Regions from separate parts of the Bradyrhizobium zhanjiangense genome, predicted to be linked through region 2. Evidence: riboswitches for the same ligand, from Rfam matches in the RefSeq annotation. Region 2 holds a riboswitch; the other holds the start of a gene.

The links. A riboswitch is a leader RNA that binds a small molecule or an ion and turns the genes downstream of it on or off. The one in region 2 is predicted to bind cobalamin.
Region 1: another riboswitch for cobalamin. It lies ahead of XH85_RS30605 (DUF1636 family protein); the one in region 2 lies ahead of XH85_RS22705 (TonB-dependent receptor).

The regions. Positions count from the first base shown of each region.
Region 1 covers NZ_CP022221.1:6,352,812-6,360,308, forward strand. Annotated here, with positions in the region: gene cobG (precorrin-3B synthase) at 1-842, opposite strand, end outside; gene cobN (cobaltochelatase subunit CobN) at 839-4,087, opposite strand; gene cobW (cobalamin biosynthesis protein CobW) at 4,087-5,136, opposite strand; gene XH85_RS30605 (DUF1636 family protein) at 5,133-5,507, opposite strand; cobalamin riboswitch at 5,602-5,821, opposite strand; gene cobO (cob(I)yrinic acid a,c-diamide adenosyltransferase) at 5,861-6,496, shown strand; gene XH85_RS30615 (cobyric acid synthase) at 6,509-7,497, shown strand, end outside.
Region 2 covers NZ_CP022221.1:4,748,649-4,756,145, reverse strand. Annotated here, with positions in the region: gene XH85_RS22710 (hypothetical protein) at 81-662, opposite strand; gene XH85_RS22705 (TonB-dependent receptor) at 724-2,874, opposite strand; cobalamin riboswitch at 3,075-3,289, opposite strand; gene XH85_RS22695 (hypothetical protein) at 3,769-3,978, opposite strand; gene XH85_RS45270 (hypothetical protein) at 4,129-4,305, opposite strand; gene XH85_RS22690 (adenylate/guanylate cyclase domain-containing protein) at 4,428-6,164, opposite strand; gene XH85_RS22685 (transglycosylase SLT domain-containing protein) at 6,489-7,497, shown strand, end outside.

The sequences.
Region 1 (7,497 bases), 1.6 Mb from region 2:
CCCTTCGGCATCGCACGCTTGCCCTCGCTCAGAACCATCCGCCATGGCGTCATGCGCAGGGCATGTCCGCAACCCGCGAATTGATGCAGCGTTGAATGCAGCATCTGCCCGAACGCAACCCCGACCATGGCGCCCTGCGGATAATGTCCAGGCCGCAGCGCGGCCATCACAGGGGCCGGTTCGGTCTCGCCGCGCAAGGTCCCGGGCAATGCCGCACCGGAAGCGATGTGGGCCGCCATGCGCCCTCGCCCGCCGCTGACGCCGCCGGACGTTATGAACCAGTTTGCGATCGCCAGCGCCGTGCTCACGGCGCCTCCGCGCCCGACGGAGCGACCGAGCCTCGCACCATCCGCGCGGACCAGGAGCCGGCCGCTGCGATCGCGCTCGATGCGCACGTCGGCGGAATCACCGGCCAGCACGCGCGAGGTCCCGTCATCGATCGCGAAGCCGAACTTTGTGGGCAATTTGAGCGCGCTGTCGGCAAGCTCCTCCTCGAGCTCGGCGGCGAGTGCCTGCGTGTCGTCGCCCTCGTTCCAGAACGGCGTCACCAGGATGTTGCGCCGGGATTCGATATCGACGTCGGGATCGAGCAGCGCCAGTCGCGCAAGGCCATCGAGCAGCGGGCCGTGGCTTTCGTCGCTGACACCTCTGATCTGGAGATTGGCGCGGCTCGTCACGTCGATGAGACCACTGCCGAAGCGTTCGGCCAGCCCGGCAAGGCCGGAAATCTGTGCCGCTTCAAGGCGTCCACCGAACGGACGCACGCGCACCACGAGCCCGTCGCCCGATCGCATCGGCTGCAGCGCGCCGGGACACCAGCCCTTGATCGCGGAAGCGCTCATGACGCCTCCTTCAGCGCAGCGGCGATCGAATTACGGCGCGTCCGCCAGAGCGAGGCCTCATGCAACCGCGTGAAGCACGTCTCCATCGCGGTGAGCGCCATCGGATTCTCGCGTGCAATGAACGCGCGGACATCGTCATTGCCGAGCGTCGCATCGTAATAGAGATCGAACAGATGCGGCGGCACGGCGCCGGCAAGATGCGCGAAGGCGGCCATGTGCTCGAGCGTCGCGGTGATCTCGGCCGCGCCGCGAAAGCCGTGGCGCATCATGCCGGCGATCCAGGCCGGGTTGGCCGCGCGCGCGCGGACGACGCGCGAGATCTCTTCCGTCAGCGTGCGCGCATGCGGCTCCTCGGGGCGAGTCGTGTCAATGTGATAGAGCGATGGCCCGCTCGCACCGAGATGTGCGGCAGCTGCGGCGACGCCGGCTTCATGCGAGGCATAGTCGGCGGCGAGCAGAAGATCGGTCTCCGGCAGATCCTGGACGTGGACGAAGGCATCGGCCGACGCAAGCCGCGCCTCGATGCCGGCGCGATCCGGCTGCAGCGCGCCATCCGCCGAGAATGCCCAGGACGATGCCGACAGCCAGGCTTCGCCGGCGGCATCACGCGTCTCGGGCGTGAATGCATCCGGGATCGCCGAGAGGCCAACGCCGTATTGTCCGGGCCGCGGCGCAAATACGCGTGACGCTCGGTGGCGATAAGGATTCTCCTCGCCCTCCTCGTCGCGGCTTGCGAGTGCCTCGGACGCGGCCTCGAACAATTGCGCCAGCCCCGAAAACACATCGCGGAACAGGCCGGACACGCGCAGCGTCACGTCGATGCGGGGACGGCCAAGCTCGGCCGGCGCGATGATGTCGTAACCGGTGACGCGGCCGGAGGCGTGGTCCCAGCGCGGCGCGAGGCCGGCCAGATGCAGCGCCATTGCGAACTCCTCGCCCGCGGTGCGCATCGTCGCCGACCCCCAGAGATCGACCACGAGCCCCTTCGGCCAGTCGCCATGATCCTGCAAGTGACGGCGCAGCAGCTCTTCGGCGAGCTTGATGCCTTGCGCATGGGCCGACGGCGTCGGCACCGCGCGTGGATCGACGGCGAAGAGATTGCGCCCGGTGGGCAGCACGTCCTGGCGCCCACGATAGGGTGAGCCCGACGGCCCCGGCGCAACGCGCTTGCCTGCAAGCGCCGCCTGCAGCGCCTCCCGCTCCGCTCCGCCGCAGGCGCCGCGGCCGAACACGTGCAGGCCGTCGCCGAACTGGCTTTCCTTGAGATCGCAGACGAAGCGATCGATCCGCGGAATGGCTTCGGCTGGTGCGGCCGATGCATCGAGGCCGAGATCGTCTTCGAGACCCGCCGCGCGCGCCTCGTCGCGGATCGCTGAGATCAGACGCTGGCGGCGCGCGGGATCAAGACCATCGGCAGTCGAATATTCGTCGAGCAGACGTTCGAGCCGGCGCAGGCCTTCCGGCACGACGGATGCCGCAAGCGGTGGCGGCAGATGGCCGATCGTGACGGCAGCAATGCGCCGCTTGGCCTGCGCGGCCTCTCCGGGATCATTGACGATGAAGGGATAGATGACGGGGAGATCGCTGATCAGGGCTTCCGGCCAGCATGCCTGCGACAGCGCCACGGATTTGCCGGGCAGCCATTCCAGCGTGCCGTGCGCGCCCATGTGCACGACGGCATTGATGCCCTGCTCCCTGAGCCAGAGATAGAATGCGACATAGGCATGGCGCGGCGTGCGGGCGAGATCGTGATAGTCGGCATCGCGCGTCGTTGCATCGCCGCGCTCGGGCTGGACCGCGATGATCGACGCGCCGCAATGGATCGCCGCGAAGTGGAACGCGCCGTCGCGACAGCTTGGATCATCCTCCGGCGCGCCCCAGGCTTGTGCGAGATCATCCTGCAAGACTTGCGGCAGGCGCAAGAGCGCAGCACGGTACTCAGCGACGCTCCAGGTAAGCTGCTGCCTCAGCAGCGTCTCGCCGAGCGCATCGACCGGCGCAACATCGAAGCCGGCCTCCGCGAGATCAGACAGCAAGGCCTCGACCGAGGCCAGCGCATCGAGACCGACCGCATGCGCGATCTGGTGCGGACGTCCCGGATAGTTCGAGAGCACGATCGCCAGACGCTTCCTGGCGGCCGGCGTCTCCGCGAGCCGCCGCCAGGCGGCAACGCGCGCGGCGATGACCTGCACCCGCTCCTCATCCGCGCGATGGACAAGATGCGAGAATTGCAGATCGGGATCGCGCATCCCAGCGGATTTGAAGCTCACCACGCCCGCGAACAGGCGACCGTCGACCTCGGGCAGCACCACATGCATCGCGAGATCGCCGGGCGACAGACCACGGAGCGAGGTGGCCCAGTCCTCACGCCGCGCCGTCGAGAGCGCGACCTGGAACACCGGACATGATGCGGTATCGAACGGCGTCGTGCCGTCATCGCCCATTGCCGAGAACGCCGTCGCATTGACGATCGCGGCCGGAGAATCTTGCGCGAGATGCGCGCGCAGCCAATCGGCAACGCCCGCGGCCTTCAGCGAGGTGACGAAGACACCATAAGCGTCAAAGCCCTTCTCGCGCAGCGCGGCGATCAAGGCATCGACCGGGCCGGTGTCCGCAGCAGTGAGATAGGAGCGATAGAACGTCACCAGCGCGCGAGGCTTCCCCTCGCCGCCCACCGGCGCAGCAATGACGCCACGCGCGGGATCGTAGAACCCCATCTCAGGCACGGTCATCTCGCCGACAACTGGCCCGGCATAGAGGCCCGAGGCCAGCGCGAGCTGCGCGATCGCAGCTTGCGCCGCGACCGGGCCGCCGGTGTCGCAGAGCACCTTGAGCCGGCGCAGCGTCGACACCGGCAAGGTCGAATACGCGTCCAGCCGCGTATCGTCGCGGCCATCGGCCGGCAGCACGGCCAGCACGATGTTACGGTCCTTGGCAAGTTGCTGGAGCGCCGCGAGACCATACGGCCAGTAGGACTCACCGCCGATCAGCCGCACCAGGATGCCACGCACCTGCGACAGCGTGCGTTCGATATAGGTGTCGACCGAGAGCGGATGACGCAGCTCCGCAAGATTGGCGAGCCGCAGCGACGGCAAGCTGTCGCGGCCGCGCCGCCAGCCGGCCGCGAACGCGGCAAGGTCGGAATCCGAATACGAGAGCACCACGAGATCGGCCGGGTCCTGGCCGATGTCCCTTGGCGTCGCGGTCTCCTCGAGACCGCGGCTCTCGCGGAAAACGACGTGCATCAGATGCCAGATCCTGAAAGACCAAGTCCTGACCTGATCGCGGCCTCGTCGATGTCGCCATGCTCGCCGATCACGACGAGCTTCGACTGCCGTACGCCGGCAGCCCAGGGCTTGTCGAACTGGTGTCGCACGCGCTCGCCGACCGCTTGCAGCAACAGGCGCATCGGCTTGCCCGCGACCGCGATATAGCCCTTGGCACGCAGCACGTTCTGCTCGCGTGCCAGGCGCTGGATGGAGGCGACCAGCGCATCGACATTAGACACTTCCGGAAGATCGATCACGACCGAGGCAAAATCGTCGTGCTCATGCTCCTCCTCGCCGTCATGATGCGAGGGGCGCGCGGCAAGATCGTTTTCGGCGGCAGCGCCGAGACCGAGAATGACGCGCGCATCGATCGCGCCGTCGGTGACGGGCAACATCGGCACGCGGCGCGGCATCTCGGCCGTGATCGCCGCCTTGGCCGCTTCGATACCCGTGGCGCCCGCAAGATCGGCCTTGGTCAACAGCACGATGTCGGCACAGGCGATCTGGTCCTCGAACACTTCCGACAGCGGCGTCTCGTGATCGAGGTTTTCGTCGGCCGCGCGCTGCGCTTCGACCGCAGCGGGATCCGGCGCGAAGCGGCCAGCAGCGACGGCTTCGGCATCGGCCAGCGCGATCACACCGTCGACCGTGATGCGCGAGCGGATCTCCGGCCAATCGAACGCCTTCAGCAGCGGCTTTGGCAGCGCCAAGCCCGAGGTCTCGATCAGGATGTGATCGGGCCGCACTGGGCGCGCCAAGAGCTGCTCCATGGTCGGAATGAAATCGTCGGCGACGGTGCAGCAGATGCAGCCATTGGCGAGCTCGACGATGTTCTCCTCCGGGCAATTGGCGTCGGCGCACGACTTCAGGATCTCGCCATCGACACCCTCGCTGCCGAACTCGTTGACGAGCACGGCGAGCTTCTTCCCGCCCGCATTGGCAAGCAGATGCTGGATCAGTGTCGTCTTACCGGAGCCGAGGAAACCGGTGACCACCGTAACCGGGACTTTTGCGAGCGAATTCATTCGGCGGCCTCCGGCACGACGGCGATGGGGGGAATGCGCGCAAGCGATTGCTTGCGGAAGATTTCGGGACGGCTGCGCCAGGGCACGAGGCCGTCGGGCGCGGCCGCATAGGCCGCAGCGCCCGCGATCACGTCGCGCGCATTCGCATCCGACAGGCGGCCATAGACGTAGGACCAGCGGCCGGGCGCGCTGAGCGCGACTGAGCAGCCCTGGCTGCAGGCGGACAGGCATTCAACGGGAACCACGCTGACGCCATCGGGCACGCCGGCGTCCAGGATCGCGCCATGCAGCCGCTTGCCTGGCGTCGTCTCGCCCTGGCCAAGTGTCTCGCCGGCACGGCAGGTAATGCAGACGTGAAGTGTGACCGTCATCGCCTCTTCCAGAATAAACAGCGGGAGGCGAAGAGGCGCACGAACCACTTTTCAGGGGCCCGTTTCCCCGTCGCGGAACACCCCGTCCGCCGGTCCAAAATCGTCCGCGCTGGCAGGTCTCCCGGCTTGCGGAGCAGGGTCTTGCCCTTCGATCCCCGCCTTCCCGATCCCCTGGGGGATCAGTGGCTTCGGGCATCTCTCCGGTCACGGTCGCGGGGGCGGCTGCATTTTGGACCCAAATCTTGCCGATTCGGACCCTATCGCATTCCCTCTTCGCCTGTCATAGGACAGGAACCAACGCGGGCCCACCATTTGCCGCTGGCCGCCACTTGTCAAGCCGAAGGACTGGTACGATGACGCCTGAACCGGAGACCCAAACGGGCGAGGAAACCGACGCCCGGCACGCTGCGAAAATGGCGAAGAAGAAGGCCGCCCGCGACAAGATCATGGCGACCAAGAGCGGCGAAAAAGGCCTCATCATCGTCCACACCGGCGCCGGCAAGGGCAAGTCGTCCTCCGCCTTCGGCATGATCGTCCGCTGCGTCGCCCATGGCTTCCCCTGCGCGGTGGTGCAGTTCATCAAAGGCGCCTGGGACACCGGCGAGCGGCGCCTGCTCACCGGTCATTTCGGCGATCTCTGCCAGTTCCACGCCATGGGCGAAGGTTTCACCTGGGAGACGCAGGACCGCGCCCGCGACATCGCCGCCGCGCGCGCCGGCTGGGAGAAGGCCAAGGAGCTGATATCAGATTCCAATCTGCGCATGGTCGTGCTCGATGAGATCAACATCGCGCTGCGCTACGACTATCTCGATATCGCCGAGGTCGTCGAATTCCTCACCACGCAGAAGCCGCCGATGACGCATGTCGTGCTCACCGGACGCAACGCCAAGGACGAGCTGATCGAGATCGCCGACCTCGTCACCGAGATGACGCTGGTCAAGCATCCCTTCCGCTCCGGCATCAAGGCGCAGGCCGGCGTCGAATTCTGAGACGATCTCGCTATGGCGCGCGCGCTGATGATCCAAGGGGCCGGCTCGGACGTGGGCAAGTCGCTCATCGTTGCCGGCCTGGTGCGCGCCTTCACGCGCAGTGGCCTGCGCGTGCTGCCGTTCAAGCCGCAGAACATGTCGAACAATGCGGCCGTCACCGTCGATGGCGGCGAGATCGGCCGCGCCCAGGCGCTCCAAGCGCTCGCCGCCGGCGTCGAGCCGCACACCGACATGAACCCGGTGCTGCTGAAGCCGGAGACCGATGTCGGCGCGCAAGTTATCGTCCACGGCAAGCGCATCGCAACCGCCCGTGCACGTGACTATGCCGCGATGAAGCCCTCGCTGATGAGTGCCGTGCTGGAGAGCTTTGAGCGGCTGAAGGCACGCTCTGATCTGGTGCTGGTGGAAGGCGCCGGCAGCCCGGCCGAGGTGAACCTGCGCAAGGCCGACATCGCCAATATGGGCTTTGCGCGCAAGGCCGACGTGCCGGTGGTGCTGGTCGGCGACATCGACCGCGGCGGCGTCATCGCGCAGCTCGTCGGCATCAAGACGGTGATCGACCCCGATGATGCCGCGATGATCCAGGGTTTTGTCATCAACAAATTCCGCGGCGATCCCACGCTGTTCGATGACGGCTACAAGCTGATCGAAGCGAGGACTGCGTGGCGCGGTCTCGGCGTGCTGCCCTGGTTCGCACGCGCCGGCGAGCTGCCGGCAGAGGATGCGCTGGGCCTGCGCGATGCGCGAAAGCCGGGCCAATGCAAGATCGCCTGTCTCGCGTTATCGCGGATCGCCAATTTCGACGATCTCGATCCGCTCAAGCTCGAACCGGGCGTCGATCTCGTCATGGTGCGTCCGGGCGAAGCGATTCCTGGCGATGTCAGGCTCGTCATCATCCCCGGCTCAAAATCCACCCGCGGCGATCTCGCCTTTTTGCGGGCGCAGGGCTGGGACATCGATCTGCTCGCACATCACCGCCGCGGCGGCCATGTGCTCGGTCT
Region 2 (7,497 bases):
TGCGCGGGCGGGTTGACAGTCCGGCGACACAGCAAGATCCTGTGGCCCCGATGGCGCCACGACGTCGAACGCAGCGGCGCTCAGGCCGACATCGCTCCCTTGCGCCCGAACGGATCGAGCAGACGGACAATCTCGCAGGCGGCGACGAGACCGGTGAGCCAGGCGGCGCTGGTCAGCCCGAGGCGCGTCACGATGGCTGCGGTGAAGGCGCCCTCTCCGCCCAGGAACGGCGTCGCGGCGAGCAGCGCGAGCTCATAGGCCGCATAGGCGGCGACGAGCGTGACGGCCAGCGCCAGCGGCGTGCGGCCCTGCGGCAGCATGCGCAGCACCGCAGACGAAACGGCGGTCGCCAGCAGCGCGGCCGCGCCGATCGCAAAACCCCAGGCGACGGTGCTGCCGTCGATGGGATAGTGCAGCGCGCCGAAGCCGATGGTCTGGTTGACGAGCCAGGCGCCGGTGACGACGAGCAGCGCCGGCCGCAGCGGCAGCATCGCGGCCGCGACGACGGCAAAGGCCGCGAACGGTGTTGCACAGGCGAGCGCGAAGCTCGCGAGCGCGCATGACGCCGCGAGCAGCCCAAAGCAGAACATCGGCGCAAGGCGCGGCGTCACCGGATGAAGCCGCAGACTGTCGGCGTGAGACGGCTGGATGCTGAGAGCCATAAGTGATCTCCTTCTATTCGAATTCTAGTGCATTTGGGGACGTGTGACAGCCCTATCGACGTCAGAACGTTGCGCCGGCTTTGAGCAGATAGCTGCGGCCGGGCAGCGGATAGGCGCTGAAGCGACCGTCGGTAAAGGTGCTTGCGACTGCATAGTCGTAGTAGAGCGCGTTCAGCAAATTGTTGACGCTGAGCGACCAGAAGTACCGCTCATATTGACCACTGAGCTTGAGGTCGATCGTGCCATTGGCAGGAATCGGCTTCTGAGTGCCGGCCTGGTCGTTGTCCATGCGACGCTCGCTCCAGAACCGCGCGGTGGCGTCGAGCACCACATAGTTCTGCCAGATGTTCCAAGTGACACCCACACTCGCGGTGTAGCGCGAGACCAGCGGCACATCATTGCCGGCCCAGACGCCCTCTCGGAAGACAGCCCTCGTATAAGCCATGCCGGCGCGCAAGAGCAGCGCGTCGTTGACGCGATAGGAGACACTGGTCTCCGAGCCGTAACGGCGGGTCGGATCGAGATTGGTATTGTAGAACAGGATTGGATTGAAATGGATCTCGTTGGTGAGGTCCATCAGATAGAGACTGCTCTGCATCTGAAGACCGCCTCCCTTGATACGCAGCCCAGCCTCGACATCCTGCGAGGTCTGGGTCTTGAGCAGGAACGTTTGCGGCAGTGGATTGAAGAAGGGATCGAATGAGGGTCCTGACGACACCCGCTCGTCGACGTCAGGCGTGCGAAACGCCCGCGCGGCGCGGCCGAACAGCGAGACCATGTCGTTGAGGCGATGCTCGGCACCGAGGTGCAGCGCATATTGGGTCTCGTCGCTCCTGAGCGGGAGCGCGCCGATGTCGGCGTTGAACGGAGCTGCCGGATCAAAATTGTCACGTGCCGACAGACTGATGGTCTGCACCCGCGCGCCATAGGAAACGTCGGTCGTAGGCGTCACACCCAATGTGTGCTGAAAATAGCCCGCAACGGTCTGCTGCCTGAGGTCGTAATTGTGCCAGGCGGCGAGACCCTGGCCGGCGCCGCGGTTCTGCTGAAAGCTCGCATCGTAATAGTCGATGCCGGTCAAGAGCTGGGACGGCATTCCGAGCAGGAGGCTCTTCACGCTGAGCCGCGGCGTGATCGACCATGTCGTCAGATCAGCGTCGACATAGGTCGAGGTGAAAAAGGCGGGCACGGGCGTCGGACTGGAGAAGAAAGCACTCTGCTGCCTCTTGTCGCGCAGGCCGCCGTCGACGATGAGATCGACGTCGTTCACCAGGGTTTTTGTGAAGCCCGCTGTCGCGCCAAAACCTTGCTGGTTGGCATAGTTGAAGGGCGTGCTGGTCCCCTTCCGGTTGGTCGCGAGCTCGTCGAGGCCGATCGAGGGATCGACGGTGCGGCCGCCCGGCAGTCGCAGCTCCTGATTGTCGCCGGTCACGGTCAGGAACGCAGTCAACCCCGGCGTCGTGTAGTTCAGATTGCCGACGCCGTTCTCCTGGGAATAACGATTGTTGTCACGATAGCCATCGGTCTTGACGGTGTTGCCGTAAAACGAGGTCGACCACGGACCGGAATTGAGCCACGTCGAGACGTTGGCGAGCCTGGTGTTGAACGAGCCGAAGCCGGCCTCGATGCCCGCGGCCATGGGTGGTCCGCCGACGCCGTTCTTGGTGACGATGTTGATGACGCCGCCGACCGCGTTGTCCCCATAGAGCACCGCACCGGAATTGCCGCGCGTGATCTCGATGCGCTCGATGGAATTGAGCGGGATGGTGGCAAGGTCCACCTGCGCCATGTCGATGTCGTTCAGCCGCCGTCCGTTGACCAGCACCAGCGTGTTGGCGGTTGCGAACGCGCCGAAGCCGCGCAGGTCGACACCGGTCTTGGCGCCGATCGGACCGCCATAGAACGTCGTGATCTGGGCGCCCGGTACTTGCGTCGAGATGATCTCGGCAAGCGTCTGCGACGGCGAATGGGCGATGTCCGCGGCCGTGATGACGGTCGTGGCGGCGCCGACGATGCCTCCATTGTTGCTGGCCGCCTCACCGCCAAAGCCGGCCGAGCCGGTCCCTGTCGGCGCGCCGTTCGGCGTCGCACGGCGTCTCCCCATGTCGCCATCGCTGCTCGCCCTGGCACGCGTGCGGTTCTGATCGTCGGCCCTGGTCACTTCGACCGGCGGCAACTGCTCGGCGGCAGTCTGGGCGCGGACGCCCCTCATATTGAGGACAAGAACGGGAATGATGAAGCTGGACGCCAGCCAGGCCGTGCGACGGCACCGGATTGCGGCGGAAACGGAAGACATGCGAACAAAACCTCGGCAGGACATCAGTGGCACGTCACAGCGAACGAGGTTTCACGACGGAGCGATCAATCGCTCCGGTGAAGCTAATGTCTGTACTCCCCGACCGACATCTTCGCGTGTGACCACGGCTGACGGCAGGTCTCCTGGCTCGCGGGTCGTTACCTCTCCGTCGCCTTCCCAGGACCGAGATTCCCAGTGGCATAGGACGAGAGATTCGCCGCTTACAGTTGCGGGGGCAGCCATGGCATTGAGAAGATCCCGGCGTTGGGAAAATCTCGCACCACGTTCCCTTTTGATCTCCGTGAGGAGAACCGTCGCGGATCTTTTACGAGTCGTGCAGCCCGGGAGTCAATCGGCTGGTTGCATCTGGCAGCGACCACTCGCCGCTGCCGGTGCGTCCCGCAAGCAGAGGCCCGGCAGCTACGTCCGCCCTCGCGGGCGCTGGGCCTGCGCCCAAGCGATGGCGACGTCGCGTGGCGGAACATCGATGCGCTTGATCGGCGTCAGTTCGCCGGAGGCAGAGACAATCGCGGTCTCCTCGCGGCGGCAGCGCCGACACACGAAACGGACCTCACGCGGGAATGCCGACCAGCTTGAACGTTTGACGTTGGCAGCCATCGGCCATGCGTCGCAATGCGAGCACGACACTAGGAACCGGCCGGGATCGAGCATACCCATTCAATCGGACTCCACGCGTCCTGCCCGCCTCCTTCAATGATTAATCCAAGTGAATCGTTCCGGTGCCTGGGCACCGCCGACGGCCTCCTGTCTTTTGGCGCGCCGGCGATTTTGGCCACAAGCATCAAGAACTCAGCGAGCCCCCTTGAGGGTGCAGGAGGTCGTGCAGGTGACCGTGGTGCCGTGATCGCATGACTTGCAGGCGCTGACGCACTGGTTCATGTCGCGAGGATTGTAGCTGTAGTTTCGCATCGGGCAGGTCGACGTCGAGCCGGTGATGTCCTGCTCCTGATCGCAGGCAGCCGTCATGAGCGCGAATATGATCACTGCAACGAGACGCATGGGATTGCCCGTCAAACATGGCAAGTGACACTCGCGAGGCGCTGCATTGCAACGAACCCCGGCCTTCCCACTACGAGCCATCGCCAATCAGCGACGCCCGCATGCGCCTGAGAATGCGCGCCAAATGTTAAGAACGGATTGCAGTCGGCCTCAAGCAGCAGCGCTGGTCGCGATCGCCTGCCGCATATCCACCGCCAGCTGGCGGTACTGCTCGGCGAGCTTCAGATAGAACTCGCGCTTGGTGCTGTCGGTGGCGAGCTTGGCAATCAGCTCGCACTCGGCGGAGAGCGTCTCGAACCGTTCGAGCCTGTCCTCAAGGTGTGTCATCGGCGTGTCCCCATCTGACGCCTCAGGGACGTCGAGCCTAAGCCCGGGAAATAGGTCACGGCGAACATCGTTATGGAGTAGAATCGTTTTTTCCAGTCGGCGACGCCGGACGGCAGGCAATGCTATTTCTGCTCCAACCGCCAGGCGCCGTCCCAACCCACGTCCGGCGGGTTAACCTCGAACTGCGCGATGCGGCCGAGCAGCGTGCGCGAGGGACCGTCGCCGGGGACCGCTTCGAGCGCGGCGTTGAAGGCGGCGCGGGCGTCGTCGAAGTGCCCGGCGCGATAGGCGGCAAGGCCTTCGGCATAGTGCGTGCGCAGGCGCGCTTGCGCATCGGTGAGTGCGCCGGCCTTGCCCATCACCTCGAAGACGGCCTGCGGTGCGCGCTGCCCCGCGACCGCGACGCGATCAATCTCACGCAGTTCGAGCAGTGAGCCGATCGCATCCGCCGTTGCTTGCGAGACCAGGACGCGGGTGCCGTAGGCCTTGTTGGCGGCCTCCAGCCGCGAGGCGAGGTTCACGGCGTCGCCCATCACGGTAAAGCTCATCATCAGCTCGGAGCCGATGCTGCCGGTCAGGACCTCGCCGGTGGCGATGCCGATGCGCAGATCGCACGGCGCCGGCATGGCGCGGATGCCGAGCAGATCCGGCAGCTGCTTCTGGAGCGCGGGCACCTGATCGGCCATCTCGATGGCGGCAAGGCCGGCGAGCATCGCCTGCTCGTCCTCCTCGATGAAGGGCGGGCCCCAATAGCACATGATGGCATCGCCGATATATTTGTCGATGATGCCGCGATTGCTGCGGATGGGGCCGGACATCACCGTGAAATAGTGGTTCATCACCTTGACGAGGCCGCGCGGGGTCACGCCCTCGCTCATCGAGGTGAAGCCGCTCATGTCGCAGAACATGATGGTCATGACCCGGCGCTGGCCGTCGATGGCGACCTCCGGCCGGTCAATCAGGCCCTGCACCACTTTCGGGTCGATGTAGCGGCCGAAGGTCTCACGGATGCGCTCGTTGTGGCGGAGCTGCTCGATCATGCGGTTGAAGGCCGCGGCAAGCTCGCCGATCTCATCCTGGGTGGAGACGGTAATGGGCTTGTCGAACCGGCCCGCCTCGACCTCGCGGGTGCCGGCGAGCAGCAGCCGCACCGGGCGCGTGATGCCGCTACTCACCAGGAGCGCAAAGGCAAATCCAACGATCGCTGCGAGCAAGGTCACGATGCCCGATACGATGATCGCCTGGTGCTGATGGCTAATCACCTGCGACGTGCTGAAGAAAACCTGCGCCAGCATGTCGGCGCGGATCGCATCGATCTTCTGATTGAACTGGTCGCGCAGCACGTCGATGTGCTCCAGCGTGCCGCGGGCCTCCGCCATCTGTCTGGCATCGACCTGCTTGGCCAGCTTTGCGTGGTCCTCGGTCAGATCGCGGCGCAGCTCAGTGACGGCGGTCTCGATGCGGAGCTCGATCCGCGCCAGCGCGGCATTGTCGGACGGTGTCCTGGGATCGTTGATGATGGCGTTGATGAGCGTGCGTGCGCTCTCGGCCTCCTCTTCGATCCTGCGGTCGGTCTGCTCGAACTCGCGCACCCGCGCCGCGTAGGCCTCCTCGTCCGACGGCGACTGCATCTTGGTCATGACCATGCGCCGCAGCGCCAGCGCCCGCTCCAGCGAGCGGATGTTGGCGCGCGCCAGATGGCCGTAGGCCGGGATGTAGCGGTTGGTCAGCTCGTCCAGGAGGACGCCGACCTTGCTCGACATCACCATCGACAGGATCGAGGTGACCAGCATCAGGACGATCAATCCGAGGGCGATGCCGACGATCTTGCGCCGGATCGACTGGTTGAAAATCGGCATAGGTGCAGGGCAAAGGCTGAAAGGATGAAGCGAGGGAACTCAATACACCGGATTTAGCGGTGGGAACACGCGCAATCTCGCCTTTCTGACGCCGTGAACCGTACGCAACCGTCGCGCGAGCCCAATCGTTAACAAAGGTTAAACATGCTGCCTTTTCCGCTATTTCGGAAGTTCCCGAGTTCCCATCCGTATTTTGCCGCATTGTTGCGAGAGCGTGAGGAATGCGAAACGATGTCATGACATCGTTTGGTGTCGTCTCTTGATTCTCAAGCCGCATGTCGTCGCGGACCTTGGTTTGTAGTGGTTTCGCAGGGGGACCATGGAATGAACCAGTGCCTACGCTCGCTCGCGTGTGTCGTTGCCGTGGCCACGATGGCCCTCCTTCCCACCGAGTTGGCGGCGAAGAGCAATCATAAATCATCCGCGCCGAAGAAGACGCATGAGGCGAAAGCCGGCAAGCAGCGCCATGCCTCGGCCGGCAAAGCGCGGCACGGCAAGCACGCCGAGGCCAAGCGCAAGCCGAAGAAAGCGGTCGACGAGCCCTCGGACAAGCCGGCACCGCCGCCGCTGACAGGCGATCTCGCCGCGCTGAAGGATGCGATCGACCTCGCGCGCAAGGGCAAGACCGAAGATGCGGGCGCCGCGCGCGACCGCATCACTGACCCCGCCGGACAGAGGCTTGCGGACTGGTTCATGCTGCGCCACTCCGAGAGCACGGCGAATTTCAAGCGCTACGCCGCCTTCCTCGCCGCCAATCCGGACTGGCCGAGCAGCGCTCTGCTCCGCCGCCGCGCCGAGGCGCGGCTGTGGCAGGAGAAGAGTGACGCGGCCATTGTGCACAAATTCACCATGGACCGGCCGACCAGCGCCAAGGGCAAGTTCGCGCTGGCCCGCGTACTGCTCTCTGAAGGCGAGGCCGACAGGGCCGCGCGTCTCGTGCGCGAGGCCTGGCGCACGGACGAATTGTCCGAGCGGAGCGAAGAAGACTCCTACGCGGCGTTCAGCGATCTTCTGTCCGCTGACGATCACCGCGCGCGCATGGACAAGCGCCTCGGCGCCAAGGACTATGCAGGCGCAAGGCGCGCGGCCAAACGTCTCGGCGAGGATGCGCTCGCGATCGTGAAGGCCTGCGCCGCCGTCACCGGCAAAGCGAGCAAGGCCAAGGACTATCTCGAGGACGTCTCGACCGAGGCGCGGCGCGATCTCGGCTATGTGCTGTGCCGCGCCCAGTGGCATCTTCAGAACGACCGCATCGACGACGCAGCCGAGGTGATCCTCGCCGCCCGACCCGACACGATGGCCGCGCAGGACACCGATGCCTGGTGGCGCGAGC